DNA from 2 places in the Actinomadura kijaniata genome. Region 2 is predicted to be linked to the other one. Evidence: riboswitches for the same ligand, from Rfam matches in the RefSeq annotation. Region 2 holds a riboswitch; the other holds the start of a gene.
What was found. Region 2 has a riboswitch for cobalamin ahead of cobN (cobaltochelatase subunit CobN). Riboswitches for the same ligand answer to the same signal wherever they lie in the genome.
Positions count from the first base shown of each region.

Region 1: linked by a shared signal. The riboswitch ahead of HNR61_RS46590 (ABC transporter substrate-binding protein) and the one ahead of cobN (cobaltochelatase subunit CobN) in region 2 are both predicted to bind cobalamin.

Region 1 covers NZ_JACJIA010000001.1:268,562-280,455, forward strand. The annotation lists gene HNR61_RS01230 (serine/threonine-protein kinase) at 1-884, opposite strand, end outside; gene HNR61_RS01235 (sensor domain-containing protein) at 881-1,447, opposite strand; gene HNR61_RS01240 (hypothetical protein) at 1,633-2,316, opposite strand; gene HNR61_RS01245 (hypothetical protein) at 2,415-3,056, opposite strand; gene HNR61_RS01250 (YnfA family protein) at 3,238-3,570, opposite strand; gene HNR61_RS01255 (zinc-binding dehydrogenase) at 3,671-4,612, shown strand; gene HNR61_RS01260 (SDR family oxidoreductase) at 4,684-5,694, shown strand; gene HNR61_RS01265 (thiamine pyrophosphate-requiring protein) at 5,852-7,648, shown strand; gene HNR61_RS01270 (enolase C-terminal domain-like protein) at 7,645-8,751, shown strand; cobalamin riboswitch at 9,009-9,204, shown strand; gene HNR61_RS46590 (ABC transporter substrate-binding protein) at 9,262-10,245, shown strand; gene HNR61_RS46595 (FecCD family ABC transporter permease) at 10,242-11,279, shown strand; gene HNR61_RS01280 (ABC transporter ATP-binding protein) at 11,276-11,894, shown strand, end outside.
Region 2 covers NZ_JACJIA010000020.1:41,081-52,974, reverse strand. The annotation lists gene HNR61_RS43285 (cobalt-precorrin-5B (C(1))-methyltransferase) at 1-503, opposite strand, end outside; gene HNR61_RS43280 (cobalt-precorrin-6A reductase) at 521-1,261, shown strand; gene HNR61_RS43275 (precorrin-2 C(20)-methyltransferase) at 1,249-2,751, opposite strand; gene HNR61_RS43270 (precorrin-8X methylmutase) at 2,751-3,371, opposite strand; gene cobG (precorrin-3B synthase) at 3,368-4,549, opposite strand; gene HNR61_RS43260 (RNA-guided endonuclease InsQ/TnpB family protein) at 4,653-5,891, shown strand; cobalamin riboswitch at 5,918-6,103, shown strand; gene cobN (cobaltochelatase subunit CobN) at 6,115-9,699, shown strand; gene HNR61_RS43250 (ACT domain-containing protein) at 9,807-10,211, shown strand; gene HNR61_RS43245 (hypothetical protein) at 10,305-10,604, shown strand; gene HNR61_RS43240 (TetR/AcrR family transcriptional regulator) at 10,615-11,190, opposite strand; gene HNR61_RS43235 (SGNH/GDSL hydrolase family protein) at 11,275-11,894, shown strand, end outside.

The DNA.
Region 1 (11,894 bases), on a different contig from region 2:
GCGCCGAGCATCACCGCAGGCGCGGCAGTGCCCAGCGCGGCTGCGATCGCACCGAGGACGATAAGACCGCGCCGTTCCCATTCGGGGCCGTAGGTTCGAACTGCGATCGCTTCCAGCTTCGCGACGAAGTCGTTCGCGTCCCAGAGTCGTTCGCCGGGGTCTTTGGCCATCCCGCACGCCACGAGAAGACGCAGTTGCTCAGGGATGCGGTCGAGTGGGACAGGAGCGGTCGTGTGTTGCTCGCGCAGTCCTTCGAGAGTGATGCTCTGGTAGGGCTTCTGCCCGGTGACGCACTCAACGAAGACACATGTGGCCGCGTAAACGTCGGTAGCCGGCGTCGCCGGATGACCCGTCCACTGTTCGGGAGCCATGTAGGCGGGGGTGCCGACCACTCCGCCCTGGCCGCTGAGAACGGCGATGCCAAAGTCGATCAACTTGCTCTGTCCGTCGTCCTGGACCAGCACGTTGCCCGGTTTGTAGTCGCGATGGATGATGCCGACGGCGTGCGCCGCTGCAAGGCCGAGCAGGGAGCCTTTGAGGATGCTCAACGAGGCTTCGGGAGTGAGAGGGGCACCGTGATCGTCCAACACCCTGCGCAGTGAACGGCCGGGGACCGCCTCCATCACGATCGCCGCGCCGGCGGATGTGGTGAAGTAGCCCAGTAGGCGAGCCACGTGTGGATTGGACACACGTTCCAGCAACGCGGCTTCGTTTCGGAACGCGTCGAGTACCCGGGGATCGCCCATCAGCGCGGGTGACAGGTACTTGATCGCGACGTGTTGTCCAGTGCCTTCGTGGCGGGCCAGCATCACCTGGCCTTGGCCGCCTGCGCCCAACTCCTTGAGTTCGGCGTAGCCAGGGAGGCGCCACTCTGCCCGCCTCATCCGAGCTTCTGAAGCTGCTTCTTCAGTACTTCGGTCGCGCGTCTGCTGGTGGGGTCGCCGGATTCCTTGGGCTCTGTTCGCTCATAATAGATCGAAGATACGAGCAGATTGCCGTACGAAGCATAGTCGTACATCAAGTGAAGGATGTTGTACTTGCTTGTGGTCGACGGATACTGTTGCCTTTCGGTCCCTCTGGCGTGCATCCAGTTCCCGACGCTGTCGGTATCGAACTTCCAGGTGTCTTTGTGGGAGAAGAGAGTGAAGTTCTCCCGTATCCTCTTGGCGGCGACGTTCCGCTTGGGTGGGCAGGATTTGGCCTTGTCCTGTAGAGCGGCGTAGGCCTTCTTCGCTTCGTCTGGACTCCCGTAGAGGGCAATCGTTTGGACGTAAGCGATCTCGCCTTTTCCTCTTGTCGCGTTGTTGAACTGGCGAGTGACCGTCTTTGGTGATCCAGGGAGCTTCGCTCCTGACAGGGAGCACATGGGGGCCCGGCCGTCTTTGGTCACATCAGCCACGGCCCGAATCTCGCGGACTTTCGGGCCGATCTCCTTCGGTGAGAGCAAACGCTGCTCCACCTGTTCTGCCGAGTAACTCGGCTGTGGAGCGGGCGTGGGCGCGGGTACGGCGGAGGTGGCTTGAGGCCGGGACGGCTTCTTCTCATCCTTGCCGCTGCATCCGGTGAGAGCCAGGGCGGAGGTGAGCAGCGCGAGAGCCAGCTTCCGGCCAGTCGGCCCACTTGCGAGGGAGGTCATTGCCGGGTATTGGCCTGAATTTCGTCCACGACGAGCGGGGTCACCGCCGAGTCCATCGACAGGTCTTCGAGCGTGCCCGTGGCGGATTCGCATCCGGCGCCATCGCAGGTCCAAGTGACTTCCCATATGATCTTCGCGGTGATCTGATAGGCGCCACCGGGCTGGCCGGCGGAAGAGCGCTTGTACGTGTAGCCGCACGACCTGCCGTCCTTGCTGCCTCCGTCATCGCACTTGAGTGATGTTTCGCCGAGTTCCCACACGACTGACTTCGGGGTCGCCGTGGCCTGCACGACCTGGGTGCCCGCTCTGACCGGTTCGGAACGCACCGTGACGAAATTGTCGACCCAGAGCCCCGTTCTCACCCGGACATAGGTCTTCTTGTCGGGGGACGTGTGTACAACCGGCCTGGGAAGGGCGGTCAATGTGCGGGCCCACTCGGCCAGCATGCCGGTGTCCGGCTCGGGGGGCGGTTGGTCACCGTCACCTCCGCCGAGGCCCAGGCCTTGATCGTCCGTCGGGAGGGTCGGGATCTCGCCCCCTCCTCCGCCGTTGTTTCCGTTTCCGCTGCCGCCTCCACCGCCGGAACCGCCACCACTCCCGACGCTGCAATCGAATTTTCCGCCGGGGAGTTTGCGGCAGGGAGCGGCGTCGGCGGGGATGGCGGCGAGAAGAGTTGCCACCAAGCCCATGGTCACCGGCAGGGCGGTTCGGGTGAGGTGGCGTCGTGCTGGGGGTCGGGAGGTCGTAGTGGGGGTGGGGGTGTGCGGCGCGGTGGGGGTCAGCATTTCTTGTCCCGGATGGTGTCGGAGACTTTCCAGGTGCCGTTGTCGTAGCGGACGGCCGTTCGGTGGAGGTGAGCCTCGCCGGGGCCGCCCTCCACTCGCTGGCCGGTCCTGGCGTTGAAGCGGTACGCGGCCAGGGTGCGCATGCAGTCGACTACGTAGACCGTCAGGCCGTCCTTGGCTCGGGCGTAGATCTTGGCGTTCGAGATGTTCGTGAAGCGCCAGATCTGGCCCTGGGCCTTCATGCGTTCGACGTCCTTGGTGACGTGGGTCAGGAGTGGGTCCGTCGCCACCGTGGACAGTTCGGTGGGGTCATTGCGTTCGTAGACGCGTTTGTAGGCCTGCTGGTACTCGCGGTACCGGGTCAGAACGGCCTGGTCGACCTGGGCCGTGGGCAGTGCGGACGGGTGTGACGGGTCGGCGGCCGGGTTGGCGGTGCCGGCCGGGGTGGCGGGGGCTCCGTGGTCGGCGGCGTCGCGGGGGCGGAACGTGCCCGGGTTCGCGTCGGTCCCGCCGCAGGCGGCCGTCGTCGCCAGGAGGGCGCCGGTCAGGAGGAGGGCCGTCGCGCGGAGTGTCCTCGTCGTGGCAGGGCGGGGCGCGGGGTGTGGGGGGTGTACCGACCGGGCGCGCATTGCCATCCCTGACTCGTTCGGCCGACAGCGTGGCGGAGTACGCGCGAAAGCTTACAGAGGTGGATGATGCGGGAAAAGAGATTCGTTGCGGAAAGGTTCCGTCTGGCAGGGGACGGGTGGTGTCGGCGGTTTGCCAGGGCTGGGGACGGAACGCGGGCAGGTGCGGTGTCGTTGCTGGTTGCTGGCGTTATGAACGTGGGGCGTACATGATGACCGCGACTCCGACGAGGCAGAACGCCGTGCCGACGAGGTCCCAGCGGTCGGGGCGGTAGCCGTCCAGCGCCATGCCCCACGCCAGGGAGCCCGCCACGAACACCCCGCCGTAGGCGGCCAGGATGCGGCCGAAGTGCGCGTCGGGCTGGAGGGTGGCGACGAAGCCGTAGAGGCCGAGGGCGAGGATCCCGGCGCCGATCCACCCGGCGCCCCGGTGCTCGCGGACGCCCTGCCAGACCAGCCAGGCGCCGCCGATCTCGGCGAGCGCGGCCAGGGCGAACAGCAGCAGGGAACGCGCGACGGTCATGGGCGATCACGTTAGCCGCCGCCGGGGGACGCGGTTGACCTTAAGAACGGTTGAGGTTGCATGCTGGTCGCGTTGCCGATCAATGAGAAGAGGGCGTGGCATGCGTGCGGTGTGGTTGACGAAGTTCGGCGGGCCCGAGGTGCTGGTCGCCAGGGAGACGCCGGAGCCCGAGGCCGGGCCCGGGCAGGTGCTGGTGGACGTGGCGTTCGCGAACATCACGTTCGTGGAGACGCAGTTCCGGTCCGGGAAGCCGGGGCCGTTCAAGGGGGAGCCTCCGTTGATCCCGGGGAACGGTGTCGGGGGCGTCGTCGCCGCGGTGGGCGAGGGCGTCGATCCGGGGCTGGTCGGGCGGCGGGTCGTGACCGGGACCGGCGGGTCCGGCGGGTACGCCGAGCGGGTCGCGGTGGACGCCGCGGGGCTGTTCGAGGTGCCGGAGGGGCTGGCGCTCGACACGGCCGTGGCGGTGCTGGCGGACGGGCGGACCGCGACGTGGCTGTTCGACGGCCTCGGGGTCAAGGAGGGCGAACGCGTCCTGGTCGAGGCGGCGGCCGGGGGTGTCGGGTCGTTGCTGGTGCAGATCGCCAGGAACGCCGGGGCCGTCGTGGTCGCGGCCGTCGGCGGGGAGCGCAAGGCCGGGGTCGCCCGGGAGCTGGGGGCCGACGTCGTCGTGGACTACCGGCGGCCGGGGTGGGCCGACGAGGCCGGGGACGTGGACGTGGTGTTCGACGGGGTCGGCGGCGAGATCGGGCGGGCGGCGTTCGGGACGCTGCGGCCGGCCGGGCGGATGGTCAGCTACGGGCTGGCCAGCGGGGAGTGGGCCGGGATCTCCGAGGAGCGGGCCGCGGAGCGCGGCGTCGAGCTGGTCCAGCCCGCGGCCACGCCCGAACTGATGCGGGAGGCGACCGAACGGGTCCTCGCCGACGCCGCGCGGGGCCGGGTGCGGCCGCTGGTCGGGCAGCGGTTCCCCCTGGAGCGGGCCGCCGACGCGCACGCGGCCATCGAGTCGCGGGCGACGGTGGGCAAGACGCTGCTGGAGGTCTGACCCGCGGGCCGGAGGTTTTCCCCGGCGGTCAGCGGCAACACCACCACCGCACCGCTGGAGGAGGGACCGTGATGGCGGACGGCAGGGTCGTGGTGGTGACCGGGGCCAGCGGCGGGATCGGACGGGCCGCGGCGCGGGAGTTCGCGCGGCGCGGGTACCGGGTCGGGCTGCTGGCCCGCGGGGAGGCCGGGCTGAAGGCCGCCGCCGAGGACGTCGCGGCGGCCGGGGGCCGGGCGCTGGCGGTGCCGGTGGACGTGGCCGACTTCGCGGCCCTGCGGGAGGCCGGGGCGCGGATCGAACGGGAGCTCGGGCCCGTCGACGTGTGGGTGAACACCGCGTTCAGCACCGTGTTCGGGGAGTTCATGGACATCGAGCCGGAGGAGTTCCGGCGGGTCACCGAGGTGACCTACCTCGGGTTCGTGCACGGGACGCGGGTCGCGCTGGAGCTGATGGCGGAGCGGGACCGGGGCGTCATCGTGCAGACGGGGTCGGCGCTGGCCAAGCGGGGGATCCCGTTGCAGTCGGCCTACTGCGGGGCCAAGCACGCGATCCAGGGATTCCACGAGTCGGTGCGGGTCGAGCTGCTGCACCGGGGGAGCGGCGTCCGGACGACCATGGTCCAGCTTCCCGCGGTGAACACGCCGCAGTTCACGTGGGGCAAGGCGCGCATGCCGCGGCGGGCGCGGCCGGTGTCGCCGATCTACCAGCCGGAGGTCGCCGCCGGGGCGCTGGTGTACGCGGCCGAGCACCCCCGACGGCGGGAGTACTGGGTCGGCGGGAGCACGGTGGCGACGCTGGTGGGGCAGCGGCTCGCGCCCGCGCTGCTGGACCGGTACCTGGCCCGGACCGGCTACGGGTCGCAGCAGGGCGACGAGCCCGCCGACCCCGGCCAGCCGGTGAACCTGTGGCGGCCCGTGGACGGCGAGGGCGGCCCGGACTTCGGGGCGCACGGGCGGTTCGACGAGAGGGCGCACCCGCGCAGCGTCCAGTGGTGGGCGTCGCGGCACCGGTGGGCGTTGACGGCGGGCGGTCTCGCGGCGGCCGCCGGATGGGTGGTGGGGGCGCGACGACGGGCAGGATGATCAGCGCCGTCGGCGGACCGCGGCTCGTGCCGTCGATCGCGGTCCCCTTTCGGTGTTCGCGGGGCTGAATGGTCCCGGAGCTGGTGGGTAGGCGGGGTGGACGGGCACCGCCGGACACGCAGCGCGCATGCGACGAACACGGAAAGGGGTGTTGACGATGAGCGCCACGGTCGCCGACCACCTGCTGGAACGGTTGCGCGAGTGGGGGGTCGAGACGGTATTCGGCTACCCGGGGGACGGGATCAACGGTCTCCTCGCCGCCTGGGGCAGGGCCGGGGACCGGCCGCGGTTCGTGCAGGCGCGGCACGAGGAGATGAGCGCGTTCGAGGCCGTCGGGTACGCCAAGTTCACCGGGAGGGTGGGCGTGTGCGCGGCGACGTCCGGGCCCGGGGCGATCCACCTGCTGAACGGCCTCTACGACGCCAAGCTCGACCACGTCCCGGTCGTCGCGATCGTGGGCCAGACCGACCGCAGCGCGATGGGCGGCTCCTACCAGCAGGAGGTGGACCTGCTGTCGCTGTTCAAGGACGTCGCCAGTGAATACGTGCAGATGGTGACCGTTCCCGAGCAGCTGCCGAACGTCCTGGACCGCGCGATCCGGATCGCGGTCGCGCGGCGGGCCCCCACCGCCGTGATCATCCCGGCGGACGTGCAGGAGCTGGAGTACAGCCCGCCCGGCCACGCGTTCAAGATGGTGCCCTCGTCGAGGCCGGGGACGGAGCGGCCGCGGATCGCGCCGGACGGGGAGGCGGTGCGGCGGGCGGCGGAGGTCCTCAACGCCGGGCGGCGCGTCGCGATGCTGGTGGGGACGGGGGCGCGCGGCGCGCGGGCCGAGGTGGAGCGGGTCGCGGACCTGCTGGGCGCGGGCGTCGCCAAGGCGCTGCTCGGCAAGGACGCGCTGCCCGACGACCTGCCGTGGGTGACCGGGTCGATCGGGCTGCTGGGCACCCGGCCGAGCTACGAGCTGATGCGCGACTGCGACACGCTGCTGACGGTCGGGTCGAGCTTCCCGTACACGCAGTTCCTGCCCGAACTCGACCAGGCGCGGGGCGTGCAGGTCGACATCGACCCGACGATGATCGGGATGCGGTACCCCTACGAGGTCAACCTCGTCGGGGACGCGGCGGCGACGCTGCGGGCGCTGATCCCGCTGCTGGAACGCAAGACCGACCGGGAGTGGCGGGAGACCGTCGAGTCCAACGTCGAACGGTGGTGGGAGACCATGCGCCGGGAGGCCCTGGTGGATGCCGACCCGGTCAACCCGATGCTGCTGTTCCACGAGCTGTCGGCCCGGCTGCCCGAACGGGCGATCGTCACGGCCGACTCGGGGTCGGCCGCGAACTGGTACGCGCGCAACCTCAGGTTCCGCGCCGACACGCGGGGGTCGCTGTCGGGCACGCTGGCGACGATGGGGCCGGGCATCCCGTACGGGATCGGCGCGAAGGCCGGGCTGCCGGACCGGCCGGTGATCGTGTTCGAGGGCGACGGGGCCATGCAGATGAACGGGCTGGCCGAGCTGCTCACCGTCCGGCGCCACTGGCAGGAGTGGGAGGACCCGCGGTTCGTGGTGGCGGTCCTGCACAACAACGACCTCAACCAGGTCACCTGGGAGATGCGGGCGATGCAGGGGGCGCCGAAGTTCCCGCAGTCGCAGACGCTGCCGGACATGGACTACGCGGCGTTCGCCTCGGCGATCGGACTGGAGGGGATCGTGGTGGACAAGCCGGACCAGGTGGGGCCCGCCTGGGACCGGGCGCTGGCCGCCGACCGGCCGGTGCTGCTGGACGTGCACTGCGATCCGGACGTCCCGCCGATCCCACCGCATGCGACGTTCGACCAGGTGAAGGGCGCGGCGCAGGCGTTGCTGAAGGGCGACGAGGACCGCTGGGGCGTGCTCCGGGAGGGCATCCGGACCAAGGCCCAGGAGTTCCTGCCGCACCGGGGGAAGAAGTGAGCGCTGCCGGTGACCCGCTGGTGGGGTCGGTTCAGGCGGCGGCGTACACCGTGCCGACCGACCGGCCCGAGGGGGACGGGACGCTGGAGTGGGACGCCACGGACGTGGTGGTCGTGCGGGCCGAGGCCGAGGGGACGGTCGGCCTCGGCTGGGCCTACGGGGGGTCCGCCTGCGCGGCGGTCGTGGCCACGAAGCTCGCGGACGTGGTGCGCGGGCTGCCCGCGCTGGACGTGGCGGGCGCGTGGCAGGCGATGGTGCGCGCGATGCGCGACGACGCGCGGCAGGGCATCGCCGGGTGCGCGATCTCGGCGGTGGACGTGGCGCTGTGGGACCTGAAGGCGCGGCTGCTGGAGGTGCCGCTGCACCGGCTGCTCGGCGGGGTGCGCGAGAGCGTCCCGGTGTACGGCAGCGGCGGGTTCACGACCGATGACGACCGGCGGCTCGTCGCGCAGGTCGAGGAGTGGGTCGGCGCGCTCGGCATCCCCCGCGTGAAGATCAGGGTCGGGGAGGGCTGGGGGACGGCCGTCGACCGGGACCTGGAGCGCATGCGGCTGGTGCGGGAGGTCGCCGGGGACGAGGTCGACCTGTACATGGACGCGAACGGCGCCTACTCGCGCAAGCAGGCCGTCCGGGTGGCGCGCGCGGCGTGGGATCTGGACGTCGGATGGTTCGAGGAGCCGGTGTCGTCGGACGACCTGGAGGGGCTGCGGGTCGTGCGGGACGCGGTGGACGCGGACGTGACGGCCGGGGAGCACGGGTACGACCTGGCGTACTTCCAGCGGATGTGCGAGGTCGTGGACTGCCTCCAGGCGGACGCGTCGCGGTGCGGCGGGATCAGCGAGTGGCAGCGGGTCGCGGCGGTCGCGGCGGCCCGCGGGCTGGAGGTGTCGGGGCACTGCGCGCCGCACCTGCACGCGGTGGTGGGCGCGGCGACGCCGAACCTGCGGCACCTGGAGTGGTTCCACGACCACGTGCGGGTCGAGTCGCTGTTCTTCGACGGCGTGCTGGAGCCGGAGGGCGGGGAGGTGCGGCCCCGCGGGGACGCGATGGGGCACGGGCTGACGTTCCGGGAGGCCGACGCCGAGCGCTACCGGGTGCGGTGAGGACGCGGCGGCCTCCGGCGCCCCGGCGCGCGCCGATGACCGCGGAACGCGACGGGTCACCGCTATCTCCGGTGGGATGGCGGACTCGGAGGCGACGCGGTTCATGGGCGCGACGGCGCGGGAGGCCGCCGGCCGGGCCGGGCGGCGGGCGTCCCTGTCCCGCGGCCGTGTCCACTTCCGGAACCGCCGGGGGCGGGATCGGTGGGGTTCGGGTGCGTGTGCGCGCCCGGTCGGTGCGATGATGGCGCAGGAACGAATCGATCGCGGCCGACGCTCGTGTCGGCCGTGAAGCGGGCGACGGCGGAACGAGGAAGCCGGTGGAAATCCGGCGCGGTCCCGCCACTGTGATCGGCGAGCGGATCCCGAACGCGCCACCGCCCCCGTCGGGGGGTGGGAAGGCCGGGACGAGCGACGACCCGAGAGCCAGGAGACTCACGCCGTCGCCACCTCGACGAGTCCGGGGCGGATCTCCCCGGGGAGGAGTGTGGAACGGCTGTGTCTGCTGTGCGGATGCCGGGGCGTCGCGCCCTGGCCGCGCTGGTCGCCCTGATCGCGCTGGGAACGAGCGCCGGGTGCGGGGGCGGCGGCCCGGCGCGGAGCGACACCGGGAGGACCGCGGCCGGGTTCCCCGTGCGGATCGACAACTGCGGCGTCACCACGACCTACCGGCGGCCGCCGACGCGCGCGGTGACGTTGAACCAGCACACCACCGAGATCATGCTCGCGCTCGGGCTGGAGCGGTCGATGGTCGGCACCGCCTACCTCGACGACCGGATCCTGCCCGAGTACCGGGGCGCCTACGGGCGGATCAAGGTGCTGGCCCGGGAGTACCCCTCCTACGAGACGCTGCTGGCGGCCGAGCCGGACTTCGTCTACGGCGGGTTCACCAGCGCGTTCGCCGACAAGGACGGGCGCGGGCGCGGGACGCTGGCCAAGGCCGGGATCGACAGCCACCTGAGCGTCGAGTCCTGCCCGAAGGGGCCGGTGACCGTCGAGACCGTGGACACCGAGATCCGCGCCATCGCCCAGATCTTCGGGGTGCGCGACCGCGGCGAGCAGGTCGTCGCGCGGATGCGCACGACGCTGGAGGGCGTGCGCAAGCGCGTCGCGGGGGTGCGCCCGCCCAAGGTGTTCGTCTACGACAGCGGCGACAAGACCGCCTTCACCGCCGGGGGCGGGGGCGTCGGCAGCGACCTGATCCGGCGGGCCGGGGGCGCCAACGTCTTCGGCGACCTGCCCAAGGCGTTCGGGGACGTGTCGTTCGAGCAGGTCGCCGAGCGGGCCCCCGACGTGGTCGTCATCTACGACTACGGGAGGACGGGCGTCGAGGAGAAGAAGCGGTTCCTGCTGGGGAACCCGGCGCTGAAGGACGTTCCGGCGATCCGGGACCGGCGGTTCGCGGTGCTGCCGCTGTCGTCGACCGTGCTGGGCGTCCGGGTGCCGGGGGCGGTGGAGTCGCTGGCCCGCCAGCTGCACCCCGAACGCTTCCGGTGACCGGCGCGGCGACGCGGCGGGCGCCGTACCCGCTGGTCCTGGCCGGTCTGGCGGCGCTCGTCGTGGCGGTGGGAACGCTGGGCGTCGCGGTCGGGTCGGTCCGGATCCCGGTGGGCGACGTGTGGGGCGTCCTGCTGCACCGGCTGCACCCGGCGCTCGCCGAGCCGACCTGGCCCGTGGTGCGCGAGACGATCGTGCTGGACGTGCGGCTGCCGCGCGTGCTGATGAGCGCCGTCGTCGGGGCGGGGCTGGCGGTGTGCGGGATGGCGTTGCAGGCGCTGGTGCGCAACCCGCTGGCCGACCCGATGCTGCTGGGGATCTCCTCGGGCGCGACGGTCGGGGCCGTGCTGGTGGTGACCGCGCACGTGACGGTGCTGGGGGCGTTCTCGCTGCCGTCGGCGGCGTTCCTCGGGGCGCTGGCCGCGCTGATGCTGGTGTACTTCCTGGCGCGCGTCGGCGGGCGGATGACGACGGTGCGCCTGGTGCTGTCGGGGGTGGCGACGGCGGAGGTGCTGTCGGCGGTGACCGGGTACCTGGTGGTCACCTCCGACGACCCGCACGCGGCCGAGTCGGCGCTGCGGTGGATGCTGGGCGGGCTGGCCGGGACCACCTGGGGGATGGTCGCGGTCCCGGCGGTCGCGGTGCTGGCCGGGACGGTCGCGCTGGCCGGGACGGCGCGGTGGCTGAACCTGCTGCTGGCGGGCGAGGAGGCCGCCACCGCGCTGGGACTGGACGTGCACCGGTTCCGGACCGTGATGTTCGTGCTGGTCGCGCTGGTGGTCGGGACGATGGTGGCGGTGAGCGGCGCCATCGGCTTCGTCGGGCTGATCATGCCGCATGTGGTGCGGCTGCTGGTGGGCGCCGACCACCGGCGGGCGCTGCCGGTGGCCGCGCTGCTGGGGGCCGCGTTCCTGATCGTCGCCGACCTGGTGGCGCGGACGGTGATCGCCCCGGAGGAGGTGCCGGTGGGGATCCTGACGGCGCTGGTCGGCGGGCCGTTCTTCCTGTGGCTGATGCGGAGGCGGACGGCGTGAGCGCGGACGCGGGGACGCTGCGGGTCGAGGACGTCTCGGTGGCCGCCGGGGGGCAGACGCTGGTGGACGGGGTGACGCTGGAGGCCGCCGCCGGGGAGGTCGTCGGGCTGGTCGGGCCGAACGGGGCGGGCAAGACGACGCTGCTGCGCACGCTGTACCGGTCGGTGCGGCCGTCGTCGGGGCGGGTGCTGCTGGACGGCGAGGACGTCCGGCGGATGCCCGGCAGGCGGCTGGCGCGGCGGCTGGCGGTGGTGGCGCAGGAGAACCCGGGCGAGTTCGCGCTCACCGTCTACGAGGTCGCGGCGATGGGGCGGACGCCGTACAAGCGGGCGTTCCAGGGCGACGACGCCGGGGACCGGGCCGCGGTGACCGAGGCGCTGGCGGAGATGGGGGTCACGGAGCTGGCGGCGGCGCCGTTCGACCGGCTGTCGGGCGGGGAGCGGCAGCGGGTGCTGATCGCGCGGGCGCTGGCGCAGCGGACCGGGACGCTGGTGCTGGACGAGCCGACGAACCACCTGGACCCGCGGCACCAGCTCGACGCGTTGCGGCTGGTGCGGCGGCGGGGCGTGACGGCGGTGGCGGCGCTGCACGACCTGAACCTGGCGGCGGCGTTCT
Region 2 (11,894 bases):
ATCCCCGTCGTCCCCAGGATCGACAGCCCGCCGAGGATCCCCAGCCGCGGGTTCCACGTCCTGCGCGCCAGCTCCTCGCCGCCGTCCACCGAGATCTCCACGATGACGTCGGCGTCGCCCAGCACCTCGCGCATCATCCGGCGCGGCACCGGGTTGATGGCGGGCTCCCCGACGTCCAGCGGCAGCCCCGGCTTGGTCACCGTCCCCACGCCCGGCCCCGCCCGGAACGTCACCCCGCCGCCCGGCGGCCCCGGCCGCACCGTGGACCGGACCAGGGCGCCGTGCGTGACGTCGGGGTCGTCGCCCGCGTCCTTGACGATCCCCGCCATCGCGAACCCGTCGCCGCGCTCCTCCACCGCCAGCGCGAACGCGGGCCGCTGCCCCCTCGGCAGCACGATCTCGACGGGGTCGGGGAACTCGCCGCCCAGCAGCGCCGCGTGCGCCGCCTTCGTCGCGGCCGTCGCGCACGCGCCGGTGGTCCAGCCGTAACGGAGTTCGCTCACCCTCCTAGTCTTCCAGTGTGACCCGACGCATCCTGCTGCTGGGCGGTACCGGCGAGGCCCGCGACCTCGCCGGACGCCTGCACGCCGACCCCGCCTTCGACGTCGTCAGCTCGCTGGCGGGCCGCACCGCCGCGCCCCTGCTGCCCGAGGGCCGCACCCGCGTCGGCGGGTTCGGCGGCCCGGACGGCCTGGCCGCGTGGCTGCGCGCCGAACGGATCGACGCGGTGGTGGACGCCACCCACCCGTTCGCCGCCGTGATGACCGACTCGGCCGTGCGGGCCGCCGAACGCGCCGGCCTGCCGCTGCTGGTGCTGCGCCGCCCCGGCTGGACCGAACGGCCCGGCGACGACTGGCGGCGCGTCCCCACCCTGGCGGCCGCCGCCGCGGACCTGCCCGGCGAACGCGTCTTCCTGACCACCGGCCGCAAGGACCTGGCGCCGTTCGCCGGCGACGACCGGCGCTGGTTCCTGATCCGCTCGGTCGACCCGCCCGAGCCGCCGCTGCCGCCGCGCCACGCGACGGTGCTGGCGCGCGGCCCGTTCACCCTCGACGAGGAACGGGCGCTGCTGCGCGAGCACGCCGTCGACTGCCTGGTCACCAAGGACGGCGGCAGCCCGATGACCGAGGCCAAGCTCACCGCCGCCCGCGAGCTGGGAGTCCCGGTGGTGATGGTGGACCGCCCACCGCTCCCGCCCGGCGTCGCGTCGGTGGGAACGGTGGACCGGGCCCTGGACTGGCTGTCGCGTCACGCCGGGTAGCGGCGCGGCGTGAACACGATCCGGGAGCCGTCGCCGCGCTCGGCGACCCGGGTCTGCGAGGAGCCGATCACCAGCAGGCAGCGCATGTCCACGTCCGCCGGGTCCAGCTCGGCCAGCCGCACGACCCGCACGCTCTCCTCCGGCCCGCCCACGTCCCGCCCGATCACCACGGGCGTGTCGGGCGAACGGTGCTTGAGCAGCAGGTCGCGGGCCTCGGCGACCTGGTGCCGCCGGGTCCTGGAGGCCGGGTTGTAGACCGCGATCGCCAGATCGGCCGAGGCCGCCGCCGCGAGCCGGTCGGCGATCACCTCCCACGGCTTGAGCCGGTCCGACAGCGAGATCACGCAGTAGTCGTGGCCGAGCGGCGCGCCGATCCGGGACGCGACCGCCTGCGCGGCGGTCAGCCCCGGCAGCACCCGCACCGGAACGTGCCGCCAGCGCTCCTCCGCGGCGACCTCCAGCACGGCCGTCGCCATCGCGAACACGCCCGGATCGCCCGACGACACGACGGCGACCCGCCGCCCCCGCTCGGCGAGCTCCAGGGCGCGGGCGGCGCGCTCGGCCTCCACGGTGTTGCCGGACGGGTGCCGCCGCTGGCGCGGGTTCGGCGGAACGCGGTCCAGATACGGCCCGTACCCGATCAGGTCGTCGGCGGAGGCCAGCGCGTCCTGGGCCTGCGGCGTCAGCCACTCGCGCCCGGCGGGCCCGAGCCCGACGACCACGACCTCGCCCCGCCGCTCCCCGGCCGGAACCGGCTCCGGCAGCGCCCGCCGCGTCTCCTCGTGCACCCGGCTGGGCAGGATCGCCACCGAGAAGTACGGCACGCCCTCCGGGTCGACCTCCGCCAGCGGCCGCATCCGCTGCTCGTCGGTCGTCGCCCGCTCCACGTACCAGGCGTCGTCGAGCCGTCCCGCCCGCTCCAGGGCCTCGCGCACGTTCCCGAACGTCCGCCCCAGCTTCAGCACGGCGGCCGAGTCGGTGGCGGCGAGCCGTTCGGCCAGCTTCTCGGGCGGCAGCGTCCCCGGCAGCACCGTCAGCACCTCGTCGCGTTCGACCAGCGGCCGCCCCAGCTCCGCCGACGCCCCGCTCACCGACGTCACCCCCGGCACGACCTCGGTCGGGTAACGCGAGGCCAGCCGCTTGTGCAGGTGCATGTAGGACCCGTAGAAGAACGGGTCCCCCTCGCACAGCACGACCACCGAGCGCCCGGCGTCCAGATGGTCGGCGAGCCGCTCGGCGCACCGGTCGTAGAACTCCTCCAGCATCCCCCGGTAGTCGCCGACCCTCTCGGTGGTCACCGGGTAGATCAGCGGCTCCTCGATCTGCCCGACCCGCAGGTGGGCCGCCGCGATCGACCGCGCGATGCTGCGCCCGTGCCGCGCCGAGTGGTACACGACCACGTCGGCGCCCTCGATCAGCCGCGCCGCCTTCAGAGTGACCAGCTCCGGATCGCCGGGCCCGAGCCCCACGCCGTACAGGTGTCCGGTCATCACTCTTCCTCACTCGCGATGGCGTTGATGGCGGCGGCGGTCATGGCGCTGCCGCCGCGCCGCCCGTGCACGACGACGTGCGGCAGGTCGGACTCGGCGAGCGCGACCTTGGACTCGGCGGCCCCGATGAAGCCGACCGGGATCCCCAGCACGCAGGCGGGCCGGGGCGCGCCCGCCGCGACCAGCTCCAGCAGCCGGAACAGCGCGGTCGGCGCGTTCCCGATCGCGACGACGGCGCCGTCCAGCCGGTCCCCCCACAGGTCGAGGGCGGCGGCGCTGCGCGTGTTGCCCAGCTCCTCGGCGAGCGCGGGCACCCGGGGGTCGTCGAGCGTGCAGATCACCTCGTTGCCGGCGGGCAGGCGCTTGCGCGTCACCCCGGCCGCGACCATCTTCGCGTCGCACAGGATCGGCCTGCCCTCCAGCAGCGCCCCGCGCGCCGCCGCGACGGCCCCCGGCGCGTAGTCCAGGTCGCCGACCAGGTCCACCATCCCGCAGGCGTGGATCATGCGGACGGCGACCCGGGCGACGTCCCCGGGCAGCCCCGCCAGGTCGGCCTCGGCCCGGATGGTCGCGAACGAGCGCCGGTAGATCTCGGCGCCGTCGCGAACGTAGTCGATCACTCGCTCCTCCGTGTCGTCGCGACGGCCGCCGCCGTCGCCGTCAGGTCGTGGGACCGCGCGCGGACCTCGTCGCCGAGCCGCACCTCGTACCCGCCCGGCGTCGCCACCACCGCGACGTGCCGCCCGGCCGGGCGGCCGCAGCCGCGGTCGCATCCGGTCCAGTGCACGGGCAGCCCGCTCCCGCACGCGGCGCGCGCCGCGGCGGCGTCGGCGCGCACGTCGGTCAGGGATCGGGCACAGCCGGGCCGTCCCGCGCACGAGGTGAGCCCGACCCAACGGGAGTCGTCGGCGGCGACCAGGCCATAGGAGTGTGACACGTCAGTCAAATCGGGAACGACCACGGTCCGCCACGGCGTGACGATCAGCTCGTCCACCGCCCGCAACGCGTCGAGCTGCGCGGACTCCAGCCGTCCCAGCGGCACCAGCCCCGACAGGGCGCTGCGCCCGTCCCGCTGCGCGACCACCCCGAGCGGTGGCGGCGCGGGCGTCCGCGGCAGCTCGACCGCCCCCGCCCCGCCGGGCACCAGCCGCAGCGGATCGTCCAGCTCGTTGACGCGCCACTCGCCCTCGCGCACCCGCAGGAACTCCCGCGCGACCTCCAGCACGGCCGCCGCCGCGTCGCCCGCGCCGACCCGCACCCCGCTGTCCCGCCCGCCCACGACCAGCGCGAACACGTCCTCCGCGACCGCGTACAGCCCCACGTCCGGACGCAGCGCGACCACGTCCCCGCGCCCGTCGTCCAGCGCGAACAGCACCCGCCCCGGCAGCTCCGCCAGCCCCGGATCGGCGCACAGCCCCGCGTCCAGCTCCGCCACCAGCGGACGCACGTCGGCCAGCCCCCGCCCGTCACGCCCGCTGAGCGCGCTGGCGACGATGTTCCGCACCCGTTCATGAGTGAACGACGGCAGCAGCCCCGCGTCGCGCAACCGCCCGCTCAGCTCCCGTTCCGCCCCGGCGGCGAGCCCCCTGACCTGCACGTTCCCCCGGGAGGTGAGCTCCAGCCCGCCGTTGCCGAGCTCGACGGCCGCATCCGCCAGCGCCGCGAACCCCCGCCGGTCCACCCGCCCACCGGGCAGCCGGACCCGCGCCAGCCCGCCGTCGGCGGCCCGGTGGATCCGCAGCAGCCCGGGACAGGAGTCAGGACCGGAACGGGAGGAAGCAGACGAAGAGGCAGACACAGCCCGGATACTAGGCGCATCCAAGCGCCTCTCCATCGGCCACCGGGACCCCGGTTTCCTCGAACCCAGGCCAACGATCTTCATCGCCCGTACGTTCGAACACATGCAGCTTCGCTATAACTACCGACTGTATCCCACCCCCGCTCAGCGGACTTCGCTCGGCAAGGCGTTCGGGTGCGCCCGTGTGGTCTACAACGACGGGCTGCGCGTGCGAGAGGAAGCTCGCCGGCAGGGACGGGCGATCTCCGATAACGAACTGTCCAAGTTGGTGATCACCCAGGCCAAGCGCACTCCCGAACGATCCTGGCTGGGCGAGGTGTCGGCCGTGGTGCTGCAACAATCACTGGCAGATCTGTGTGTCGCTTATCGCAACTTCTGGAACTCACGCGCCGGACGGCGGGGCGGACCCTCGGTCAACCCCCCGTCGCCCAAGAGGCGCAAAGGTCGCCAGGCGATCCGGTTCACCCGCAACGCCCGTTTCAGCATCACATCCAGCGGGCGACTGTCGCTGCCGAAAGTCGGGAACGTCAAGATCGTCTGGTCACGGCCGCTCCCTGCCGATCCGTCCAGCGTCACCGTGGTCAAGGACGCGGCCGGCCGGTACTTCGCCTCGTTCGCGGTCGCCCTTCCCGCTCTCGGTCCGCTGCCGTCCACCGAACGGCAGGTGGGGATCGATCTCGGCCTGACGCACTTCGCCGTCCTGTCGGACGGCACCAGGATCGGCGACCCGAAGTGGTTGCGCCGGAGGGAACGCAAGCTCAAACGCGCCGCCAGGGCGTTCAGCCGAACCGCCGAAGGAAGTGAGAACCGCGCGAGAGCACGGACCCGCCTGGCTCGTCAGCATGCCAGGGCCGCCGACGCACGCCGGGAGTTCCATCACCAGTTGTCCACCTGGCTGGTCCGCGACAACCAAGCGGTCCACGTGGAGGACTTGGCGGTGCGAGGTCTGGCACGCTCCCGCCTGGCCAAGAGCGTGCACGACGCCGGATGGGGACGGTTTCTCGCCATGCTGGAGGACAAGGCGAGGCGGCACGGTCGCGTCTTCGCGCGGGCCGACCGGGGATTCGCCTCGTCGCAGATCTGTTCGGCGTGCGGTCGCCGCGACGGCCCCAAGCCGCTGAAGGTCCGCGAGTGGCGCTGCCCCGGGTGCGGGACGCGACACGACCGAGACGTCAACGCCGCTCGCAACGTGCTGGACGAAGGACGCCGGACCGTCGCCGCCGGACGCACCCTCGCACGAGGGCATGCGGAGACGCTAAACGCCTGTGGAGCCCCGGTGAGACCACCGTTTTGCGTGGCACGGGTCGTTGAAGCAGGAACCCGCCGGAAGACGGTAGAGTGACCGATTGCCGTCAGGCCGGAATCCCCCGTTCCCAACTGGGGAGGACGTCAATGTGTGAGCAGCGACAAAGCGGAGGAAGCCGGTGGAAGTCCGGCGCGGTCCCGCCACTGTCACCGGGGAGCGGACCCCACCCAGGGCCACTGCGTCAGCGGGAAGGCCGGGGCGAGCGTCGATCCGGGAGCCAGGAGACTCCGGTTGTCGCAGTGACCCTGCGATTCGGGGCGTGGAAACCCCGGGTGAGGACTCGACCAGCGTGATCCTGCTGCTGTCCACGTCGGACACCGACCTGCTCAGCGCGCGCGCGTCCGGCGCCGCCTTCCGTCTCGCCAATCCGGCCCGCACCTCCGTCGAGGACCTGCCCGCCCTGCTGGAGGGCGTGGACCTGGTCGTCGTGCGGCTGCTCGGCGGCCGCCGCGCCTGGGAGGAGGGGCTGGACGCGCTGCTGGCCGGGCCCCGCCCGGTCGTCGTGCTGAGCGGCGAGCAGCAGCCCGACGCCGAGCTGATGGAGCTGTCCACGGTCCCGGCCGGGGTGGCGGCGGAGGCGCACGCCTACCTCGCCCACGGCGGTCCCGCCAACCTCGGTGACCTGTTCGGCTTCCTGTCCGACACGGTCCTGCTCACCGGGCACGGCTTCGGCCCGCCGACCCCGACGCCCACCTGGGGCGTCCTGGAACGCGAGGCGGCCGGCGGCGACGGGCCGCTGATCGGCGTCCTGTACTACCGGGCGCACCACCTGGCCGGGAACACCGCGTTCGTCGAGGCCCTGTGCGCGGCGATCGAGAGCGCCGGGGGCCGCGCCCTCCCGGTCTACTGCGCGTCCCTGCGCACCGCCGAGCGGGAGCTGCTCGACAGGCTCGGCGAGGCCGACGCGCTGGTCGTCACGGTGCTGGCGGCGGGCGGCACGCGCCCGGCGTTCGCCTCGGCCGGGGGCGACGACGAGGCGTGGGACGTCGGCGCGCTGGCCGCCCTCGACGTCCCGATCCTGCAGGGGCTGTGCCTGACCGGCGGCCGCGAGGCGTGGGAGGCCAACGACGACGGCCTGTCCCCGCTGGACACCGCCACGCAGGTCGCGGTGCCGGAGTTCGACGGGCGGCTGATCACGGTGCCGTTCTCGTTCAAGGAGATCGACGAGGACGGGCTGAGCGTCTACGTCGCCGACCCCGAACGCGCCGCCCGCGTCGCCGGGATCGCCGTCCGGCACGGCGCGCTGCGCCACGTTCCCGCGCCGGAGCGGCGCGTCGCGCTGATGCTGTCGGCGTACCCGACCAAGCACGCCCGCATCGGCAACGCCGTCGGCCTCGACACCCCCGCCAGCGTGATCGCCCTGCTGGGGGCGATGCGCGAGCGCGGCTACGACGTCGGCGACGAGCTGCCCGGCGAGGGCGACGCGCTGATGCACGCGCTCATCGCGGCGGGCGGCCAGGACGCCGACTGGCTCACCGAGGAGCAGCTCACCGGCAACCCGATCCGCATCCCCGCGTCCCGGTACAAGCGGTGGTACGCCACGCTCCCCGAGGACCTGCGCGAGGACATCGAGCGTCACTGGGGCCCGCCGCCCGGCGAGCTGTTCGTGGACGACTCCGATGATCCCGAGGGTGAGATCGTCCTGGCGGCGCTGCGGTCCGGCAACGTCGTGGTGATGGTCCAGCCGCCGCGCGGCTTCGGCGAGAACCCCGTGGCGATCTACCACGACCCCGACCTGCCGCCGAGCCACCACTACCTGGCGGCGTACCGGTGGTTGCAGGACGGGTTCGGCGCGCACGCGGTCGTCCACGTCGGCAAGCACGGCAACCTGGAGTGGCTGCCCGGCAAGGCCGCCGGGATGTCGGCCTCCTGCGGGCCGGACGCCGCGCTCGGCGACCTGCCGCTGATCTACCCGTTCCTGGTGAACGACCCCGGCGAGGGCACGCAGGCCAAGCGCCGCGCCCACGCCACCCTGGTCGACCACCTGATCCCGCCGATGGCGCGCGCCGACAGCTACGGCGACATCGCCCGCCTGGAACAGCTCCTGGACGAGCACGCCAACATCGCCGCGCTCGACCCCGCCAAGCTGCCCGCGATCCGCGCCCAGATCTGGACGCTGATCCAGGCCGCCCGGCTCGACCACGACCTGGGGCTGGAGGACCGGCCGCACGACGCGGAGTTCGACGACTTCCTGCTGCACGTGGACGGCTGGCTGTGCGAGGTGAAGGACGTCCAGATCCGCGACGGGCTGCACGTCCTCGGTCAGGCCCCGGCCGGGGAGGGCCGCGCCGACCTGGTCCTCGCGATGCTGCGCGCCCGGCAGATGTGGGGCGGCTCGGTGACGCTGCCCGGCCTGCGCGAGGCCCTCGGCCTGGACGAGGGCAGCCGCGACCGGGGCGAGGTGGACGCGTTCGAGGAGCGGGCCCGCGCCCTGGTGCTGGCCATGGAGGAGCGGGGCTGGGACCCGGACGCCGCCGGCGAGGTCGCCGAGGGGAAGGTCGCGGAGATCCTGCGGTTCGCCGCCACCGAGATCGTCCCGCGGCTGGACCGGACCGTCGACGAGATCGGCATGGTGCTGCACGCGCTGGACGGCGGCTACGTCCCGGCGGGCCCGTCGGGCTCCCCGCTGCGGGGCCTGATCAACGTGCTGCCGACCGGCCGCAACTTCTACTCCGTCGATCCCAAGGCCGTGCCGTCCCGGCTGGCCTGGGAGACCGGCCGCGCGATGGCCGACTCGCTGCTGGAGCGCTACCGCGAGGACACCGGCGAGTGGCCGCGGTCGGTCGGGCTGTCGGTGTGGGGCACCTCCGCGATGCGCACCTCCGGTGACGACATCGCCGAGGTGCTGGCCCTGCTCGGCGTGCGCCCGGTCTGGGACGACGCCTCCCGCCGCGTGACCGGCCTGGAGCCGATCCCGCTGCCCGAACTCGGCCGTCCGCGCATCGACGTGACGGTCCGCATCAGCGGGTTCTTCCGCGACGCGTTCCCGCACGCCGTGGCGATGCTCGACGACGCGGTCCGGCTGGCCGCCGCGCAGGACGAGCCCGACGCCGACAACTTCGTGCGCGCCCACGTCCGCGCCGACGAGGCGGCCCACGGCGACCGCCGCCGCGCCACCATGCGCGTGTTCGGGTCCCGGCCGGGCGCGTACGGCGCGGGCATCCTGCCGCTGATCGACAGCCGGAACTGGCGCGACGACTCGGACCTGGCCGAGGTGTACGCGGTCTGGGGCGGCTACGCCTACGGCCGCGACCTGGACGGCGTCCCGGCCCGCGCCGACATGGAGAGCGCCTACCGCCGCATCAGCGTCGCCGCCAAGAACACCGACACCCGCGAGCACGACATCGCCGACTCCGACGACTACTTCCAGTACCACGGCGGCATGATCGCCACGGTCCGGGCGCTGACCGGCAGGGCGCCCGCGGCCTACATCGGCGACAGCACCCGGCCCGACGCCGTGCGCACCCGCACCCTCAACGAGGAGACCTCCCGCGTCTTCCGCGCCCGGGTGGTGAACCCGCGCTGGCTGGCCGCGATGCGCCGCCACGGCTACAAGGGCGCGTTCGAGCTGGCGGCGACGGTGGACTACCTGTTCGGCTACGACGCCACCGCCGGGGTCGTCGCGGACTGGATGTACGAGAAGCTGGCCCAGACCTACGCGCTGGACCCGGAGAACCAGAAGTTCTTCGAGGAGTCCAACCCCTGGGCCCTGCACGGCATCGCCGAACGCCTGCTGGAGGCCGCCGACCGGGGCATGTGGGAGCACCCGGAGGCCGAGACCCTGGAGGCGCTGAAGCAGCTCTACCTCCGCGTGGAGGGCGACCTGGAGTCCGGCACCGACTGACGCCCGCGCTTCTTCAAGAAAACACCAAGAATTCGCCCGACCCGCCGCCGGAAACAAAAACCGGCGGCGGGTCGTTTTCCCAGTAGGACCTCAAGGGGAGGGGGTGTATGAGCGGGGAAACCGACCTCGCGAAGTTGCTGGCCGGACTCGATCCGGAGTTGCACGCGGGTGAGTACGTGTTCGTCACGTCGCCCGACCGCTCGACTCCCCCCGACGTCGAACCGCTGCTGATATTCGAGGAACCCGAGGGTCGCACGCTGGTCCTGCCGCGCGAGCGGGCCGAGGCGGCCGGTCTGGAGTCCGCGTTCCCCAGCGCGTGGATCGTGCTGCGGATCCACTCCGCCCTGGAGGCGGTCGGGATGATGGCCGCGATCTCCACGGCGCTGGCCGGGGCGGGCATCAGCTGCAACGTGGTCTCCGCCTACCACCACGACCATCTGTTCGTCCCGCGCGACCGCGCGGACGAGGCCGTGGCGATCCTCCGCGGCCTGGGGCGCGACGGCGCGCGCTGAGCGCCGCCGCGGCCGGAACGCAAAGGAGTTCCCGGCAGCGTCCCCATTTCTTTTGACGCGCGAGCATCGCGTTTTCCTGAACGGAGGTGGAAGATGAACGACACCCCGGAAAACCCCTCGTCCGAAGGGACGGGGATCCCGCGCTCCTCCGCGAGCGAGGATTTCTCGGACCGCAGTTTCTGGATCGGGTACGCCCTTCTCCTCCTCGGCATCGCCCTGCTGGGCGTGGACATCCTGCTGATCGTCAACGCCGGCGGCGCGAACGCGCCCGAGATCGTCCTGCTGGCCGTGGCCGCCCTGCTGTTCGGCGCGGGCGCGCGCTCCCTCCACAACTGGCACCGCAGCACCGACCGCGCCCGGTCCGGGCGGTCCGAGGCCGACAGCCCGACCTGACCCCTCGCGGTCACAGCAGCGGCCGGACCACGGCGCGGGCGAGCGCCTCGGCGAACCCGCGGGGCGCGGCGGCGGCCTCCGGCCCGTGGCCGTAGTAGCGCAGGAACGCCTCCTGGAAGCACCCGCCGACCAGCAGCGCCGCCGCGGCGTCCGGGTCCGCCTCCGCGCGCAGGCGTCCGAGGTCCCGTTCGGCCCTCAGGTAGGCGGCGAACGCCGCGACCGCCCTTCCCGGGCCGCCGCCGTGCCGGTCCATCGCCACCCGGTGCGACTCCATGCGCCGCGGGTCCGCCAGCAGCGCGCCCAGCATCGGGATCGACCGCTGGTAGAACTCCAGGGCCGCGTGCGCGAGCGCGGCGAGGTTGTCCTCCACCTCGCCCTCCCCGGGCCGGACCGCGACCCGCGACAGTCCGGGCAGCCGTTCCTGGAGGACGGCCAGCAGGAGCCGCTCCTTGTCCGGGAAGTGCTTGTAGAGCGTCGGCTCCGACACCCCCGACGCCTGCGCGATCTCCTTGGTGGTGGCCTGCGCGACGCCCCGCGTCCGCAGGATCTCCGCCGCCGCGTCCAGGATCCGCTCCCGCGTGCTCATTCGGTGCCCTCCGCCGATTGACAGGTTAGTGAACGCTAGCTCATGATAGCGGTTAGTGTTCACTAACCCCCCTGGAGGAGCACCATGCGCACCACCGTGACCGGCGGCACCGAAGAACGGCGTCCCGCCCACCCATCCCGGCGCGCCGGCCTGCGAAGGCGGATCGTCATCGCGCTGTGCCTGCTGCTCGCCGGAACGCTCGCCGCGACCGGGACCGCCGGGTACCTCACGTTCGTCCGCCCGCCCGCCAACCCGCCCGCCGACGCCTGCGCGGACGGCCCGCGCCCCGGCGGCCGTCCCGTCGTCGTGGCGGCGGGGGCCAGCATGACCCAGGGCACCCTGGGCGCCGACTGGGTCGGCGACCTGCGCGACCGGGCCGCGCACCGGGCCTTCGAGTTCGTCAACGCCGGGAAGAACGGCGACACCAGCGCCGACCTGCTCCAGCGCCTCGACCGCGACGTCGTCGCCTGCCGTCCCACCGCCGTCACGGTCCTGATCGGGGCCAACGACGTGCGGGACGGCGTCCCGCTCCAGCGCTACCGCGACAACCTCACCGCGATCGTCGGCCGCCTGAAGGCGCGGACCTCCGCCCGTGTCGCGCTGGTGTCCCTCCCGCCGATCGGCGAGGAGATCGGCAGCGACCTCAACCGCAAGGCCGCCGGATACAACGCCGCCGTCAGGGAGACCGCCGAGCGCGCCGGGGC